4 regions of the Paenibacillus sp. KS1 genome follow, and region 4 is predicted to be linked to each of the others. Evidence: riboswitches for the same ligand, from Rfam matches in the RefSeq annotation. Region 4 holds a riboswitch; each other region holds the start of a gene.
The links. Region 4 has a riboswitch for cyclic di-AMP ahead of BBG47_RS09500 (TrkH family potassium uptake protein). Riboswitches for the same ligand answer to the same signal wherever they lie in the genome.
Positions count from the first base shown of each region.

Region 1: linked by a shared signal. The riboswitch ahead of BBG47_RS13725 (resuscitation-promoting factor) and the one ahead of BBG47_RS09500 (TrkH family potassium uptake protein) in region 4 are both predicted to bind cyclic di-AMP.
Region 2: linked by a shared signal. The riboswitch ahead of BBG47_RS10235 (3D domain-containing protein) and the one ahead of BBG47_RS09500 (TrkH family potassium uptake protein) in region 4 are both predicted to bind cyclic di-AMP.
Region 3: linked by a shared signal. The riboswitch ahead of BBG47_RS07470 (CAP domain-containing protein) and the one ahead of BBG47_RS09500 (TrkH family potassium uptake protein) in region 4 are both predicted to bind cyclic di-AMP.

Region 1 covers NZ_MAIS01000035.1:47,807-52,133, forward strand. The annotation lists gene rsmA (16S rRNA (adenine(1518)-N(6)/adenine(1519)-N(6))-dimethyltransferase RsmA) at 1-558, opposite strand, end outside; gene rnmV (ribonuclease M5) at 564-1,130, opposite strand; gene BBG47_RS13725 (resuscitation-promoting factor) at 1,297-2,424, opposite strand; cyclic di-AMP (ydaO/yuaA leader) riboswitch at 2,744-2,947, opposite strand; gene BBG47_RS13730 (TatD family hydrolase) at 3,141-3,908, opposite strand; gene BBG47_RS13735 (HD domain-containing protein) at 3,945-4,327, opposite strand, start outside.
Region 2 covers NZ_MAIS01000024.1:7,399-11,725, forward strand. The annotation lists gene BBG47_RS10225 (dihydroorotate dehydrogenase electron transfer subunit) at 1-287, opposite strand, end outside; gene BBG47_RS28930 (polysaccharide deacetylase family protein) at 681-1,853, shown strand; gene BBG47_RS10235 (3D domain-containing protein) at 1,939-2,649, opposite strand; cyclic di-AMP (ydaO/yuaA leader) riboswitch at 2,659-2,827, opposite strand; gene BBG47_RS10240 (amino acid ABC transporter ATP-binding protein) at 3,087-3,809, opposite strand; gene BBG47_RS10245 (amino acid ABC transporter permease) at 3,802-4,327, opposite strand, start outside.
Region 3 covers NZ_MAIS01000015.1:51,245-55,571, forward strand. The annotation lists gene BBG47_RS07460 (nucleoside recognition domain-containing protein) at 1-440, shown strand, start outside; gene BBG47_RS07465 (DUF2785 domain-containing protein) at 667-1,500, shown strand; gene BBG47_RS07470 (CAP domain-containing protein) at 1,621-2,493, opposite strand; cyclic di-AMP (ydaO/yuaA leader) riboswitch at 2,500-2,629, opposite strand; gene dhaK (dihydroxyacetone kinase subunit DhaK) at 2,801-4,327, opposite strand, start outside.
Region 4 covers NZ_MAIS01000021.1:60,816-65,142, reverse strand. The annotation lists gene BBG47_RS09510 (CPBP family intramembrane glutamic endopeptidase) at 1-1,467, opposite strand, end outside; cyclic di-AMP (ydaO/yuaA leader) riboswitch at 1,716-1,874, shown strand; gene BBG47_RS09500 (TrkH family potassium uptake protein) at 1,934-3,292, shown strand; gene BBG47_RS09495 (potassium channel family protein) at 3,332-4,015, shown strand; gene BBG47_RS09490 (hypothetical protein) at 4,108-4,327, opposite strand, start outside.

The DNA of each region.
Region 1 (4,327 bases), on a different contig from region 4:
CTCTGCAAAATATTGAACAGCCACACTTAAGCTGCCGTAATCCTTGCCTCCCGGCTTCGCTGCCATTCGCTCTGCAACTTCCTTCTGAATCATGACGACGATGTTCTTGAGCGGCAGACGCTCTTCCAGAAGCTTCATCATAATCGGTGTCGTCACATAATACGGCAAGTTGGCAACAACACTTACCCGCTCGACATCTTGGAACTGTTCGCGGAACAATTCATGCAAATCCACCTTCAATACATCCCCATGTACAACATGGACATGCTCATAGGGCTCCAGCACTTCCCCTAATATCGGAAGCAAGCGCTGGTCGATCTCGACTGCTGTTACACGACGAGCGCGCTTAGCGAGCTGCTCCGTAAGCGCACCAATCCCAGGCCCAATCTCCAGGGCACCTGTCACATCATCCAGCTCTGCAGCATCCACAATACGGCGCAAAATGTTCATATCAATTAGAAAGTTCTGTCCTAAGCTTTTCTTAAATGAAAACCCATGCTTGCGTATAATGTCTTTCGTGCGATTCGGTGTTGCAATATCTATTCTCGTCTGCGTCATTCCATCTATTCTCCTTCTGCACATTGTTCCTGCTCGAATTGGTTCAGCTTCCGCAAGGCGTTCTCAAATTCCTCTCGTCCGATCTGGAACACACCGCAGCGCTTGAGCATCTGCTTCGCGTTGCAGTATCCAATGCCCAATATTTCACCTAACTGCCGTCTGCGTTCTGCAGAGCCTGCACGCGTCGTTAATCCCGCTTCGACGAGATCCGTCCACGTCAGCTCTGATGTCATGCTTGGCATCTCGGAGCGAACCTGCTCTAAGGCACGGCGAATCGCTTCTGGCTTTGCATTCTCCACACCAAGATCCCCTTTGGCTATCGCCTCATGTCTAGGCAGGAAAGCGTGTTTGCACCCAGGTACACGTTCTGCTATCGTCTTCCGAATTTTCTCCCCCGCATGATCTGGGTCCGTGAAAATAATAACCCCTCGGCGCTCTTGGGCCAATGCGATGCGTTTTATCGTTGTATCATTAATCGCCGATCCACCTGTCTCAATTGTATCCGCCTCAACGGCACGGTGAATGGCAACGGTATCATCTTTGCCTTCTACAACTATCACTTCGCGTATCAATATGCTTGCTCCTCTCACCACAAGGCTGCTTCCTAATTCCGCATCCTTCTCTTGCTCTCCATTCATAAATAAACAACAAAAGAAGAGGGTGTCCCCTCTTCTTAGCATGACATAAATCATTATTCATTACTATATCCTAATTACACATGGCTGCATACCTTGTGCGTTAGTTCGATTCCGGCTTGACTGGGCCAACCACGTATACGGTGTACCCCTTCTTGCGTCCGAATTTGCTGACCGCCTTCTTGCTGTCGAAGTATACATCGATAATTTTCCCCTTGACCGCGCCACCTGTATCTTCAGCACGTCTGAATCCAATCCCTTCGATATATACCCACCAGCCGAGCGGAATGACCTTCGGATCAACCGCGATAGTACGACCTTCTGATACTATTGCGCCAGATGCCGTCTTCGCACCAGCCGATCCCTCAGATTCCGTATACGCCGTCAGTTGAACGTTCTTCAGCACTTTTTTATAGTTAAAATCTTTGTCGCCACTGGAAACATTGTCAGAATCGTCTTCCTGCGCGTTCACTGACAGAACAGCAACTTCCGGTTCCTTCTTCGTTCCATAGGCTATCACTTGATTCACTTGTTTTGTATGAACGGATTTGTCGACCATCTGCGAATATACGAGCTTACCATCCTCGTACGTTTTCTGTACTTTCTGGACAACCAAGCCTTCTTTTCCATCTTGAACCGTCTTGGTCTTCCCCTTAAGGAGAGTAGCATCTGCCTGCTTCACCACTTGATAAGGAACCTTCACTTTACGCTCTTCCATCTTCTTGCTGACACGGACGATTCGAATATCCATGTTCTTCGAAATAGAGGCACGCTTAGAAGGGAATACCTTATCTTCAGGGTTCACTTGGATTTGCAGCGAACTCAGTGCATCATGCACCGACTTCTTCGTTGTAAATTGTGTTTCTTTCTTCCCATCCGCTGTAATTTGGATAGGCAAAGCGCGTTCAATAATAACTCGATCTCCATCAGCAATTTCTGCATCAAGCGGCTTCGATACTGCATCGTATGCCCCAAGCGCTATCGCATGCTCATCCAAAACATTGCGAAGCGTATCTAGGCGAGTTTCGACTGAACGCTCTTGTCCATCAACGAGCACAGCCACTGTCTTCTTCGTTACATTATACCAAGTCAAGACTGCTATTAATGTGATCACGATTGCTACAGCTGCAATAACGGTGATAACACGCACATTTTCATGCTTCCATCGCAATGCGAGTGACATGCTGGATGATCGGGGTTCATGGGTTTCGTTGTTCACGATCTGTCCCATTTCTCGGTCCTCCTTACATAGTCCCGCCGTCGAGTGCTCTGCATGATTCCATCTGACGCGACTATTTCAAGAATGTTTACGAGAGACTTCACTTGCCATAAACGAGCATGTAATCGTTCAAGACAATGCTGAAATCTCCGTACCAACGTTTCAGTATTGGCTGCTCCCACCTCCTATTTCTTACACCCTATGACGTCTTTATTCTCATTATTCAAAAAAAGAATGTTTGAGAGTAAACAAAAGAAGCCCTTCGTAAGAGGAGACTCTTTCGCGGCTTCCGTAATAGAAACCCAAACGTCAACAGTGTATAGGACGCGAGGAACCCTCTCTCGGTACGCTGACGAGGTTAGCTGTCGGGTTCGGGCTTGAGAGTCGCCCTATCGGAACCAACCGGCTCATGGCTCGGTCGTCCCTAATTCACCCCAAGGAATTAATCCGTGTGAATGAACATGTACTCATGTCATGTCGTTCACACTCTGGTTCCCCCGCTCTCCACTTCATGGAGATTAAGCGATACTGAATTAGTTGGAACAATATTGAATTGTGTAATAACATCTGTGAGAAATCATATCGTGTTTGCAATCTTCTTGTAAAGACAGTAGCAATTCCGTTTTTCGCGAAAAATGGTTAAAAAAATGTAACTTAATCCGTTTTTCATAATGAAATCCACTTATTTTATGGCCGATGTCTTTTTTTCACTTGTTTTTGGCCCGTTTTCACGCGATGTCAAAACATGTCATTGCATTTTGGGTCGTCATTCTGCAAAATTCTTCAAATTCCATACCTTTCAGCTCTGCTGCAACCTCTGCAACAAGACGAACATATGCGGACTCATTGCGCTTGCCTCGGAACGGATGAGGAGTCAAATAGGGGGAATCCGTCTCCACAAGCAATCGATCATTCGGAACCTTAACAAGTACTTCTTTCGGCTGTTTTGCATTTTTGAAAGTAACAGGTCCTCCAAATGAAAGGTAGAAGCCCATATCCAGGCACATCTTCGCTGTTTCCCAGCTACCTGAGAAGGAGTGCATGATGCCCCCTACTTCGTGAGCCTTCTCCTCGCGCAAGATGCGGATTACATCTTCGTGCGCTTCACGATTATGAATAATGATCGGCATCTTCAATTCTCGCGCCAACCCAATTTGCTCGCGGAATACACGGTGCTGAACATCCTTCGGAGACGTATCCCAGTGATAGTCCAGTCCGATCTCGCCAATCGCCACAACCTTTTCATGCTCCGTTAGCTTGGCGATCCAGTCTATATCCTCCGGCTTCATCGTTATCGCATCTACCGGATGCCAGCCCACGGCTGCATAGATAAAATCATATTTCTCTGCCAGCGCCATCGTCGTCGGGATCGTCTCTCGATTGAACCCGATATTAACCATACGGGTCACCCCTTGTTCAACGGCCCGTGCGATAACCTGATCGCGATCCTCGTCAAAATTGCTGCTGTCTAAATGCGTATGTGTATCAAATAACACGTTTATGCGCTCCTTTTTCTTTCTTGTAAAGTCGATCTAATGATTGCGGCGTATAAACATACGCCTTGTATCTTCCGTAAGGTGATTCGAGACTTCCAGAAGCTTGTCCATTGGGAAATAGATATAGTGTTTTCCACGGCGAATGCCGCTAATGGAACGTACAATATCCGATTTCTTGGACAGCTCTACAATTTGCTGATCCCGCCCCCATAGCATAATATGTTGCTGTGAACGGGCATCTCCCTTTCGATATACATCATAGGGCTTGTCGAAGGGAGAATCGAACATAAGTTCATAGTTCGGATCAAGCCCAATCTGCGACCACTCTGCCCGCAATCGTTCCTGTAAATCTTCATCCATCTGTTCGACTTCAATATATTTATATAGTTTACGCTCCATGAATCGTTGGCACAAGTCAA
Region 2 (4,327 bases), on a different contig from region 4:
GTTCGTCCCTCCACTTGCGGAAAGCCATTGCCGAATGGCCCCTCTAGCTGGATACGGTCTCCATCACGCAGCTGTGCAATTAAACGCGTACCCTCTCCTGCAATCTTGTACAGGAACTGGATGCTATCCTTCTCCAAATTGCAGATGCTAATTGGACGAGACAGAATAGGTGCCGTATTCCAGGCTCGCAGCATAAAGAATTGACCCATGCTTGCTTGAAATTGACCCTCCACCGTCATGAGGTAAATGCCTTCAGAGATGCGTTCGTTGGAAAGAATCGTATACACAAGTATGCTCCTTTTTTCACGAGTAAGGACAGTCTGCATCCTTCTCACGTTTATTGAGATGTGCAGATTCCTGCTCGTAAGAAAAGCCCACATTCACAACCTTATGGATTGCTGCCTATATGGCCTATGCATAAGCTTTTCTCACCTTTACACTTCTACTATGCATGTTCTGGTTGACACCCCACTGTGACCCATGTCACATTAGCGTATGAATTATGACAATGGTTTCGCAAATTTTCAGAATATTAGCAAGAAGTTACAAGTGAACATCCTAACAATTATAGTCGATGAGATTATTTCCCTACCGTACTAGGTAAGTGGAAGGGCATATTTCTACCACCCCAAGGACATAACAAGAACATTGAACTGTTTATGGAATGGGGGAATGGCGCTATGCAACATTGTCGAATCTGCTTATCTGTACTATCCCTTTGTTTGCTCTGTATTACTGGCTGCTTCCATCGTTCGCAGGAAGCAACGCCTCCCATACCCAATCTTCCACCAAGCAAGCCAAATCAGTCGGAATCGATCCATTCATCAGCAGACAGTCTGTGGAGACAAGATCGCACTCATCCAGTACCACGTATCTTCAAGGCAGACTCTGTGAACATGCATTCCCCACATGCTAAGGAGAAGCAAGAGAATGCAGCTTCATCGGATCATCTTGAGATGCCTAAATTCACCATATCAGCTGAGCATAAAGAGCGTGATAACCAGAAAAGTCAGAAGAGAATGGAGTCGCAGCAGGCAGAGTCAGAATCTGGCCAGCAGAAGCAGCGCTCTTCCTCTTCGAATGAACGCCAGAACAAGTGGCAGAAATCAACCACGTCGCAATCTGCGGCGCAAGCTTCACAATCATCCCGCTCAAGTATGCATAAGATGAAGAAACAGCATCTCACGATTGCGGAACTGCGGTTGAAGTACCCACATATCTTTAAATTGAATGCGAAGCAGCGTCATGGAGAACGACAAGTTGCGCTCACCTTCGATGACGCACCGGATAACCGCATTACGCCGCTTGTATTGGATATATTGAAGGAGCACAATATCCGAGCCACTTTCTTTCTCGTTGGCTCTCGTGCCAAGGCATATCCAGGACTCGTCGAGCGGATGGTACGCGAGGGGCATGTGATCGGTAATCATTCGTACAATCATCCGTTGCTGACAAAGCTGACGCTTCCAGCTTTTGAACATCAGGTGAAGGATACTGAACGCATTATCGAGCAGTCAACCGGATATAAGCCTCGATACTTCCGGCCGCCATATGGAGAAATCAACGAAGAGCAATTGCGCTGGGCAGGAGATAATGGATACATGGTCGTCAATTGGGATGTAGATACGAACGATTGGAGAGGATTAACCGCTTCACGTATTTTGCAAAATGTGATGCGTGGGGTACGCCCAGGTTCCATAATATTGCAGCATGCCAGCGGAAGCACACAAAATGGGTATCTGCATGGAACCGTGAAAGCACTCCCATCGATTATTCAGCAGTTAAGGGAGCGGAAATATGAATTCGTCACCCTGCCTGATCTGCTCCAAGATCAGAAGGAAAAGAAGGAATAAGAAAACAAGCCCCGCCATAATGGCGAGGCTTGTTGTTCAATTGCTATTGTAAGTATTCATCTACATCTATATATAATAGTAGATATTATTTCAACACGTATACTTTAACGTCTTGCACGCCGAATGTGTTGCCTGTCTTCTTGCTTACCGGTACAAATATGTCAACCTTTTTCCCCTTGATTGCACCGCCTGTATCCGTAGCTACAGCAACCATACCGCCTGTCGGCAAGTGTTTGAAATCATATCCCGTAATATACAATTTCGTACCAAGCGGAATCACTTTTGGATCAACCGCAACTGTACCTAGTTTCAATGCATTACCCAATGCATCCACTGCGCCCCATTTGCCGTTTTCACTCGGATGAGCGGTGTAGGCTGTTGCACGCATGCTTATCGTTTTCTTGTATGTCGCTGTACGTCCAGAGGACAATTGAACTACATTTTTAGGAGCAGCTTGTTGTACTGCTGCTTTCTGATTATTCGAAGCCGTTTTGACTGCCTGTTCGTCATTTTTTGCTACACCCAAAGCATTATTGACTGGCATCCCTTCCAATACCGACTTTTGAACAACAGGGCTTGGAAGTTCGATGGAGAGTCCACCATACAGATTTTTCGGATTAATTGTCGGGTTTGCCGACAATACGGATTCAACACTCATGTTGTAATTCTTAGCAATTGAATAGAACGTTTCTCCTTCTTTTACCGTATAGGGCTCAGCCTGTGCCGGCAAAATTTGAAGAATGGACGCAAGTCCAAGTAAAGCTGCTGTAATCGTTAGTGTAATTCTTTTACGCATATGTTTTGTTTTCCTCCTGTGCATTAGCCTGCGGGGTTAGTTGTCGGATTCGGGTCAAGGAGTTCCCCTACGCCATTCCAAGTTGCGGAATAAGCGATTCACCCCAAGGTGTTCTCGTAATATCGAACACCGGTCAATAGTCCCCCGTACGGGTGTGTCGTTTCGGCTCGGATTGCATCATATCACAATTTTGTAACCTGTGCGCAGGAATATGATGGTAAGTCTCTGGAACCCGCGCCCCCCAATGGATTGAAGCTTCAAACTTTTTTTATTTCATAACAAATTTGTAATCAGAGATGACATTTTTGTAATCTTTCTGTTTCTATCATAGCACATATTTCAGATTTGTAAACGAAAACGCTTACATAATACAGCAAACAACAATAGGCACCCCCTAAGGATGCCTATTCGAACACCTATATATTTACAATACCTCTTTACAATACTCTGCTTAGAAAATCCTGCGTTCTAGCATGCTTAGGATGGTTAAATAATTGGTCTGGAGAACCTTCCTCCACAATATTGCCGCCATCCATAAACAAAATACGATCGCCCACTTCACGTGCGAAGTTCATCTCATGAGTTACGATTACCATCGTCATTCCTTCTCCGGCGAGTGATTTCATGACCTCAAGCACTTCGCCGACCATCTCTGGATCAAGCGCTGATGTCGGCTCATCGAACAGCATCACATGCGGCTGCATAGCAAGTGCTCGCGCAATCGCGATACGCTGCTTTTGTCCACCGGACAATTGTCTAGGGAATGCCTTGGCCTTATCCGCCAATCCAACCTTGCCAAGCAGCTCCATTGCTAGTTTATTTGCTTCAGCCTCTGGCACATGTTTCACCTTTATTGGGGCAAGGGTAATATTTTGCAGCACGGTCATATGGGGAAATAGGTTGAACGATTGGAATACCATCCCCATTTTTTCACGTGTTTTGTTAATGTTGTGCGACTTGTCAGTGATGCACTGATCCTCGAATCGGATATCCCCTTGTGTCGGAGTTTCCAGCAAATTAATGCAACGAAGGAGAGTACTCTTTCCGGATCCGCTAGGGCCTATGACTACAACCACTTCACCACGATCAATAGAGACATTTACCCCTTTTAAAATCTCCAATTTATCATACGATTTATGCAAATTTTGAATTTTAATCATGCTCGCTCAACTTCCTTTCCAAACGTGCCACCACTTTCGATAAAGTGAAGGTTAGAATGAGATAGATACACGCTGCTCCAATCAGTGGTCCCATCGCTGAATAAATTTTGGCTCGAACGATATTTGTCTCAAACATCAAGTCTGCAATCCCGATGGTGCTGACAATTGAAGTCTCCTTAATAATCGTAATAAATTCGTTGCCGATCGCCGGAATAACATTGCGGAACGCTTGTGGAAGTACGATCAAGCGCATCCCCATTGGTTTTGACATTCCGAGAGAACGAGCTGCTTCCAATTGACCGTGGTCGATCGATTGTATGCCGGCACGGAAGATTTCAGCCAAATACGCACCACTATTTAAGGATAGAGCAATCGCTCCAGATGTTAGTGCACTGAATTCTACGCCATACTCTGCAAGTCCATAATGAATAATGAATAATTGTACAAGCAGCGGTGTTCCACGGAACACCTCGATATAGGTGACAGCAAACCATTTAAGCGGCTTTATTTTAGACATT
Region 3 (4,327 bases), on a different contig from region 4:
TTCTGACTTGGATTCTTGGCAACGTATTTGTAGGCGGCGACAGCGTCTTGAATCATATGGCTTCATTCTTCGATCCATTCGCCCAAGCCATTGGCCTAGATGGATTCATCGTTATGGCATTCCTGCTCGGCTTGCCTGCGAACGAAGTTGTCCTTCCCATCTTGCTTATGGGCTACTTGTCCTCTGGGGCAATGGTTGATGCAGATGGAATGGAGAACATCAAGGATATCTTCCTGCAGCATGGATGGACATGGTTGACTGCATTAAACATGATGCTGTTCTCCTTGCTCCACTACCCTTGCGGAACGACATTATTCAACATTTATAAAGAAACGAAAAGTACAAAATGGACAGTATTGTCTGCCGTTATTCCGCTCGGAATCGCTATAGCTGTCACCTTCGCCACGGCTCAGCTCGCTAGAGCCTTCGGTTGGGTATAAAGTTATCTCTCCCCCCTAAACGATTATGTTCAGGGGGTTTCTTATTCATTCCCTCCTTAATTGCTAACTATACCGTATTGCTAGAAACCATGATTTCGTTCGTTTCTACCATTCGTCTACATATACATTTCTTTCCTATCATGTTAAAATGATCATCTCATTCTTTTTATGATTATTCATTAGCGAATACAAATACCTAAACATCTTTAATGGGGGGATTCATTTCATGGACAAGCAGCAGCTGCGCTCAATTATGGATCATCAATATGAGCTACCAACAGAAATCGAACAATATGAAGCCGTACAACAAGTAGTCAGCCTACTTGGCTCTACAGATCCTGAATTGAGGGATGATCTTGCATACGGGATATTGTATGAATGGCTTATTACACAAAAAATCCTGACCGCTGGACAACTAACAGAGCTTCTTCATCAGACGTTATCAGACCAAATGCTTTTCAAAGGAATTGGGACTGCTGAGAACGATTCGGTCTTCCAACGTACATTCTCCGCCCTCTTACTCGCACTGCTTCTGAAGCGTGATGAACAACAGCCTTATATAAGCAAGCCTTTATATGAACACATTGCGAAGCGAGTTGTTGATTATTGCATGCAGGAGAACGATTATCGCGATTATGTAGAAGTTAAGGGATGGGCTCATGCTCCAGCTCACATCGCAGATGTCATGGCTGCTTGTGTACGCAGTCCACACATTGGCCCAGAGGAATGCAAGAAGCTTCTCAGTGCCATTGAGCACATGCTTCTTCATGCGAATCATATCTTGCGAACAGAGGAAGATGAACGCATGGCGACAGCCGTCGTGTCAATGCTTGAGCTTAATAAGTTGTCGTTCACGTCCTATTGCGCGTGGCTTATGCAGGTTGAGCTGCCCAATGAAGACAAAGTGATTCATCGCTGTAGACGCATAAATGTTAAAAATTTTGCTCGATCTGTATGGATGCGTGCAGCAATGAGAGAATTCATCGTTCCAACAACAGAATGGCACAATTGGTATAACATTGAAAAGAAACTGAATCCGGTCTTTAACAGAGACATATAAGATCAGCTTCATTTCTGTTAATTTCCTCGTTATTCTCTTGTAGAGCGCCTGATTAAATACAAAAAAAAGAACCTGCACTTACCTGCAGGTTCTTGATGTGATATCTACATACTTAACTCGTTAGCCTGTGAATGATTGTACCCACACGCCATTGTAGTATGCAACACCGATGGAAGTGAAGCTGGAGTTCAGGATGTTCTTACGGTGTCCATCGCTGTTCATCCATGCGTTCATTACTTCTTGCGGATTACGTTGGCCTTTGGCAATGTTCTCGCCAGCAGTATTGAAATTGACACCTTGTGCTCTCATCAGATCGAATGGGGAGCCAAGTGTTGGAGATTGATGGTCAAAGTAGTTGTTATCATTCATATCTTTCGCCTTGATCATCGCAACTTTGTTCAATTGTGCATCGGATTTCAATGGCTGCAAACCAGCATTCGCACGTTCTTGGTTCACCAAATCGATAACTTGGCTAGCGAAGTCACTGTTCGCATTGTTGTTGTCTTGTGGCGCAGTTGGTTTATTTTCACCAGGTGTTACTGGTTTTTCAGCTTCTGGTTTGTTTACTTCTGGTTTGTTTACTTCTGGTTTGTTAACCTCAGGCTTTTCAACTTCAGGTTTCTCGATTTCTGGCTTCTCTACCTCAGGTTTCTCAACTTCAGGTTTGTTTGCTTCTGGCTTTTCAACCTCAGGTTTATTTACTACCGGCTTGTCCACCTCTGGTTTTTGAACTGGAGGCGGAACGATTGGCTTGTTCCCAATTTCTTTTTGAATGGCTTCCATCCATTTGGACAAGATTTGCTTCAATTCCGAGTTATCTTGGAAGATACTATTGAGATCCATATTCATACCCAGGTTTGAACAATTCGAGTTCATCATCGGATTCGGCTGTTGCACTGGGCTAACGGGTGCTGCCATAGCAGAGTTTACCGCCATAACCGGTGCCAATGCAATCGCACTTGTAATTACAACTTTCTTAAATGTCTTCTTCATCCTGTACATCTCTCCCTTTGCAGCCTGCGAGGTTAGCTGTCGGGTTCGGGTTAAAGTGGACTCCCCTGTCGCTACACGACTTCACCCCAATGAATCGGTTCCCCCGCGCTCTGATGAGCTTCGGCTTGTTTTGTGGTACGTTTCCGATCCTAACACGGATAATACAGGAGATCATTTCAAATATATTGTAATTAATTATAATATCTTCCAAACAAAAAGAACCGGAGTATGCTAGACTGCACTCCGGTTCTACTTTTCTAGTATTCCATTTGGTCGGAAATTGATCTATTCCTAATCCGCTCGCTTCTTACTTGATCACTTGGGACAACGCTGTGAAAATCACACCAAGCGCATAGGCACCAGCATCAGGATAGCCAAGACTCCGTTCGCCAACCGTCCCCGCTCTTCCCATACGAGCTACAATTGTCTCTGTATACTTTGCACCTTGAACAGCAGCCTCTGCCGCTTTCACAGAAGCAGTCTTCACGTCATCGCCCTCAGCCGCACTTTGCACCCACGCATCTGCAAATGGTGCCAGTGCATCGACAAGTGTCTTATCCCCAACTACAGCTCCTCTTCCGAAGGAGCGCTCGCCCGTGTCTTGAATGCCTTTAACAACGGCTTGCATCATTTGTGCAAATTCAGAAACGGACAATTCTACGCGTTCGCCCGCGAACTTGCTGGCTGCACGGAATGCTGAACCCCAGATTGGGCCGGAAGCGCCGCCGCAATGCTCCATAATAACTAATGAGCAAGCATGGAGGAAGTTGCCCAAGTTGTCTGAATGATGTGCAATGATGTCATGCCATTCTCTTTTCAATTGCTTAAAGCCCTTCGCCACACTCATACCGAAGTCGCCATCACCTGCATGTGAATCCAAATCGCAGAATGGAACCTCATTTTCAATGATGATTTCACTCATCTTGTCTGTTAGATAGATCAGGTTATTAACCGTGAACACATTATGTTCGACCTTCGAGAAGGACTCGTCCGTCTCTACTGTGAAAGATACCTCTTGGCTCGCAGTTCCTGCTTCGGACATCTCCTCAGGATGGATTGGTTCAAATGAACCACTCACCTGCAACGCCGGTGTATTGCAGCTTGCTTCGAGGTAATGCTTAAGCTGTTCATCCAAGCGGATAACCGACACCGACGCGCCAGCCATATCGATACTTGTCATGTAGTTGCCTACGAATACTTTGACAAGAGTAATTTGTTGTGCATGAATCTCCCGAACTACGGCGTTCGCCAGCAAGTACAATTCTTGCAGCGGGGATCCGCCAAATCCGTTAATCAGCACGGCTAGCTCCTGCTCCGAGCCTGCTGTAATCTTCATGTCACGGAACAAATCCGCAACCATTTTCTTCGCCAGTTCGTTAGCAGAAGCGATCTTCTCTCGGCGAATGCCAGGCTCCCCATGAATTCCTACGCCATATTCGATCTCATCGTCATTCAACTGGAACGTTGGTGTTCCTTTCGCTGGAACTGTGCATGAGGTAAGCGCGAATCCAATACTTCTTGTGTTGTCGATCGCGTGCTGGGCAATCGCCTTCACTTCTGCAAGCTCCAAGCCCTCTTCAGCGGCCGCACCTGCAATCTTATGAACGAGCACTGTCCCTGCAACACCTCTGCGGCCAACCGTGTATAGACTGTCCTCTACAGCTATATCGTCGTCCACTTTGACATAATCGACCTGAATTCCGTCTTCTGTGGCTAGATGCGACGCATTTTTGAAGTTCATAATGTCGCCACTGTAGTTCTTAATTATGAGCAGCGTTCCCTTCTTGCTTGCAGAGGCCTTTAATGCTTGATAAATTTGAATTTGTGATGGGGA
Region 4 (4,327 bases):
CAGGAGCTCTACCGGCCGAGAGTAGTACGGATAGATTGGATAGGTGACATGTCCGAACGCCCATACAAGGGTAGGGATAATCCCGGCTAACCATGGGTTGCGGAACAATCGGTTCAGCAGTCCAACCCCGAACAAACGATATATCCCTTCCTCCGAAATAGCTGCAACCCAAGCTAAAAGAGGGAACAGTGATGTAATTCGCAGGTTGAGCGGTGATTGTGAGGCATCGGTCGATGACCACGCATGAAACCCTGATTCCAAAATGAAAAATATAACTGTTTGCATGCCGAGCAATACGCCTGTGTACGCGATTCCGATCCATAATGCTTGTATGAGCTTGCCGCCAAATGCGCGGTCACTCCATGTAGGCAGTACATCTCTGTACGCAGACAACTCCCATGCTCGCTTTCCCGCATGGAGAGAGAAGTAGAGGATAACGCCTTGAATTACTGTAATTGCGCCTTGAATGGCAAAGGATAGCCCCATATTCACCCCGTCCACAGGGGTACGGAGTTCCAGAGCGAAGAGACCCGGAAGCGCGTTCCATAGATGCAGCAGAGAAATTCCGCATGAGACGGCAGTAAGGGCGAACAATGTCTTCGATCCGAACTTCAGGCCATGGCGGTAGACGATGCAAGCGATCAGTGAACATGTACTTAGTAGGATCGTCATCCACATATAGCCGATATTGTAAATGGACGATGCAGTCTTCGTTTGATGCAGTTCTTCAGCTAGATAGCTGTTCGGGATAACCCAGTAGGGCTTCAGCATGACAATGCGATCTTGGGAGAAGACGGCCTTCACGTTCAATGCGGCTTCACCAAGTCGTGCTTCAGGCACGTTATACTCTACCGTGTCTAGCTCCGCCGATGATGCGATTCGTTTTAATTGGGTAGGATTCCATCCCATGTGCTTCAAGAGTGTATCAGCAAGCTTCTTGCGGTTCACTGAATCCAAGGCAGTCTCCGCATCTTCTGCTGACGCCATATCCACATGATTTCCCGTAACCCCGCTAATGTCGGAGGTGATAGGAGGCTTTTCCTCCCATTCGAATCCAATAATACGACCGCTTGTCATGTGAACGTCAATGCGCATGACACCGGATTTTCCAGCCCGATTCATATTCAATAATACCTGAAAAGTATCATAGGGACTGGATGGTTCCCATTTCTGAAATGAAGCGGTCAGCTTCTCCTTGCTCATGTAGCCGGAAACCGTTGATTGACTGCGATAAATGACGGTTGGAGCAGTATCTTCTTCAGGTGTAATTGAAATATGGAACTGTTTTAAGTCCTGTACAAATGTGAGTGCCTTTTGCGCTGCTTTCTCTTTGGTTAAGAGGGATTGGCTGGCTGCTGATTCCATCATGGCTTCTGTCTGCTGAAAGGGAATGAATACCTGAACAATGAGGAATAATAGAAATCCGGCCACAGAAGAAAGAAGAAGCGGCTTGGATACATAGGACATGTTGGAACCTCCATTCCATCACACATTTAGCGTATGGTTGCTTATTTGTTCATTTTATCCACTTCAACTTTGTAAAGTCCAGCAGAGAAAATGAAGAAACACCTAGCGAAAATGAGTGTTTTGAATACAATTGAAGAAAATGGGGGATTGTAAGCGCTATTTCTTCAAGTTTTTCGTCTTATTCTGGTTAATTTGTTCATTCCTTGACTTTGTATGCTGCAGGGGAAACGTATATAATCTCGTTATGAATTGCATACAAGCCGAGTTTCGTGAATGAACGAAAGCGGGGGACCCGATAAATGGGGTGAATATCGCAGTTGTGGATGCATAGAATCCACTTGCGATTAGGGCAGCCTGAACGTGCCCGAATCCGACAGCTAACCTCGTAGGCATGTACGTCAGGATACCAGCGATAGCATTGGATTTCCAGTGCTTTTTTTCGTGGGGAAAAAAAGAGGTGACTCCCGTGGAGGGAACAAAAAAGGCCATTCGATTCAATCTGACACCACCGCGAATTCTGGTTGTAGGGTTTGCAGCAATTGTATTATTGGGCGCATTTCTACTCATGCTTCCGATATCAAATGCGGATGGGATTCCGCTGCCATTCCTCGATGCATTGTTCACGTCAACGTCAGCAACTTGTGTGACGGGGCTCATTGTGGTGGATACGGGCACTCATTTTACCGTATTCGGGCAGGTGGTCATCATGCTGCTCATCCAAATTGGCGGGCTTGGATTCATGACAATGGCAACGCTGTTCGCATTGGCACTGAAGAAGAAGATATCGCTGAAGGAAAGGCTTATATTGCAAGAAGCGCTTAATCAGGGCAGCATGGAAGGCATCGTGCGCCTTATCCGTAAAGTGATCTTGTTTGCGGTATGTATCGAGGGGACGGCAGCTGTACTGTTCTCCGTGCGATGGGCATTTGATCTTCCGCTAGGCAAGGCCATTTATTTCGGTATCTTCCATGCTGTTTCTTTTTTCAATAACGCAGGCTTTGATTTATTCGGCTCTGTCAGTGGGCCGTTTTCAAGTTTAACCAGCTATGTCGGAGACCCTATTATTAACCTGGTATCGATGCTGCTTATTATCCTTGGCGGGATTGGATTTATCGTCTTGTCCGATTTGGTGGAATATAAGCGCACTCGCAAGTTGTCTCTGCATACGAAGATCGTGTTAACGATGACGGGATTGCTCATTGTAATCGGAACGGTCGTTATATTTATATTTGAATTTACCAATGCACGCACGTTAGGCAGTTTGAATGGTTGGGAGAAGTTCTGGGCATCCATGTTCCAATCTGTCAGCCCGCGTACCGCTGGAGCGAATACGATTGACATCGGAGCCATGCGCCAAGCCTCGCAATTTTTTATGGTTCTTTTGATGTTCATCGGGGCATCACCAGGATCCACTGGTGGTGGTATTAAGACGACGACGTTCGCCATTCTCATTGGAGCTGTATTTGCCATGATTCGCGGGAAAGAAGATATCGTCATTTACCGGTACCGACTCGCCAAGGATCGTATCTTCAAAGCAGTTACGCTAACGTTGCTGTCATTGTTCTTGGTCATTATCGTATCGATGATATTGTCGACAACAGAAGATCATAGCTTCCTGATGATATTATTTGATACAACATCGGCCTTCGGAACGGTAGGGTTATCAATGGGATTGACGGCGGATTTATCAGATATCGGAAAAGTGCTGCTGAGCCTGACGATGTTTGCAGGCCGTCTTGGTCCATTAACGTTGGCTTATGCGTTAGGCCCGAAAAATGAGCGGGAATTATACCGACACCCAGAAGGAAAAATAACGATAGGATAAGCAAGTTAGATTGTAACGGACGAAGGAGTATACAGGGATATGGAGTTGCAGCAGTTTGCAGTGATCGGGATGGGACGTTTCGGTTCGAGTCTCGCGAAGGAGCTAGTCAAGCTTGGACATCAGGTGCTAGGCATTGATAAAGATGAGGAAGTAATTGGGGATGTTATGGGTTTCGTAACCCATGCAGTTGTAGCGGACGCATCAGATGAAGAGGTGCTGCGCTCACTCGGCATACGTAACTTCGATTGCGCAATCGTAGCCATTGGTGACGATATTCAGACGAGCATTCTGGTCAGTATTCAGATGAAGGAACTTGGCGTGAAGAAGGTTGTCGCCAAAGCACTTTCTGAATTGCATGGACGTGTTCTGGAGCGGATTGGTGTGGATAGGGTTATTTACCCGGAGCGGGATATGGGCATTCGCGTAGCTCATCAACTTGTATCACCGAACTTGCTGGATTACATTGAATTGTCCAAGGAATATACCATTGCAGAGCTGAGCGTGCCTGGCTGCATGCAAGGAATGGCGCTCAAGGATGTGAATCCAAGAGCTAAGTTCGGGTGCAGCATCGTGGCGCTGAATAAGCCGAAAGGCATAATTATTGCACCATCAGCCGAAGATGTGCTTGATGAGAAAGATATTATGGTTATGATTGGTACGAATACGCAAATCGAAGATTTTGAAGAAGCATTTATGTTGAAAGGGAACGATAAAAAATCGTAAAGAATTCCTTGCCGTAGAAGGTCATAAATAAGCCTGCAGTTGTCGCTTGTATAGAGAAGCGAGCTGCAGGCTTATTGCTTATGTAAATGGCTCTACATGACTACAATTTTGAAAACGATATAAGTCAGGAAGAAGTAGGCACCCATGCTTGCTGTGATGAATAGAAAGCGATTCGGACGTGCTACTTCAGTCTGTTCCATTGCTTCGGTCGTGACCAGAATAACGGATACGAACCAAGTGAAAGCTGCTACTGCAACAGATAAAGAACTGAATCCAATGATCGCGAGAAGGAATGCGAGCACAAATCCTAAG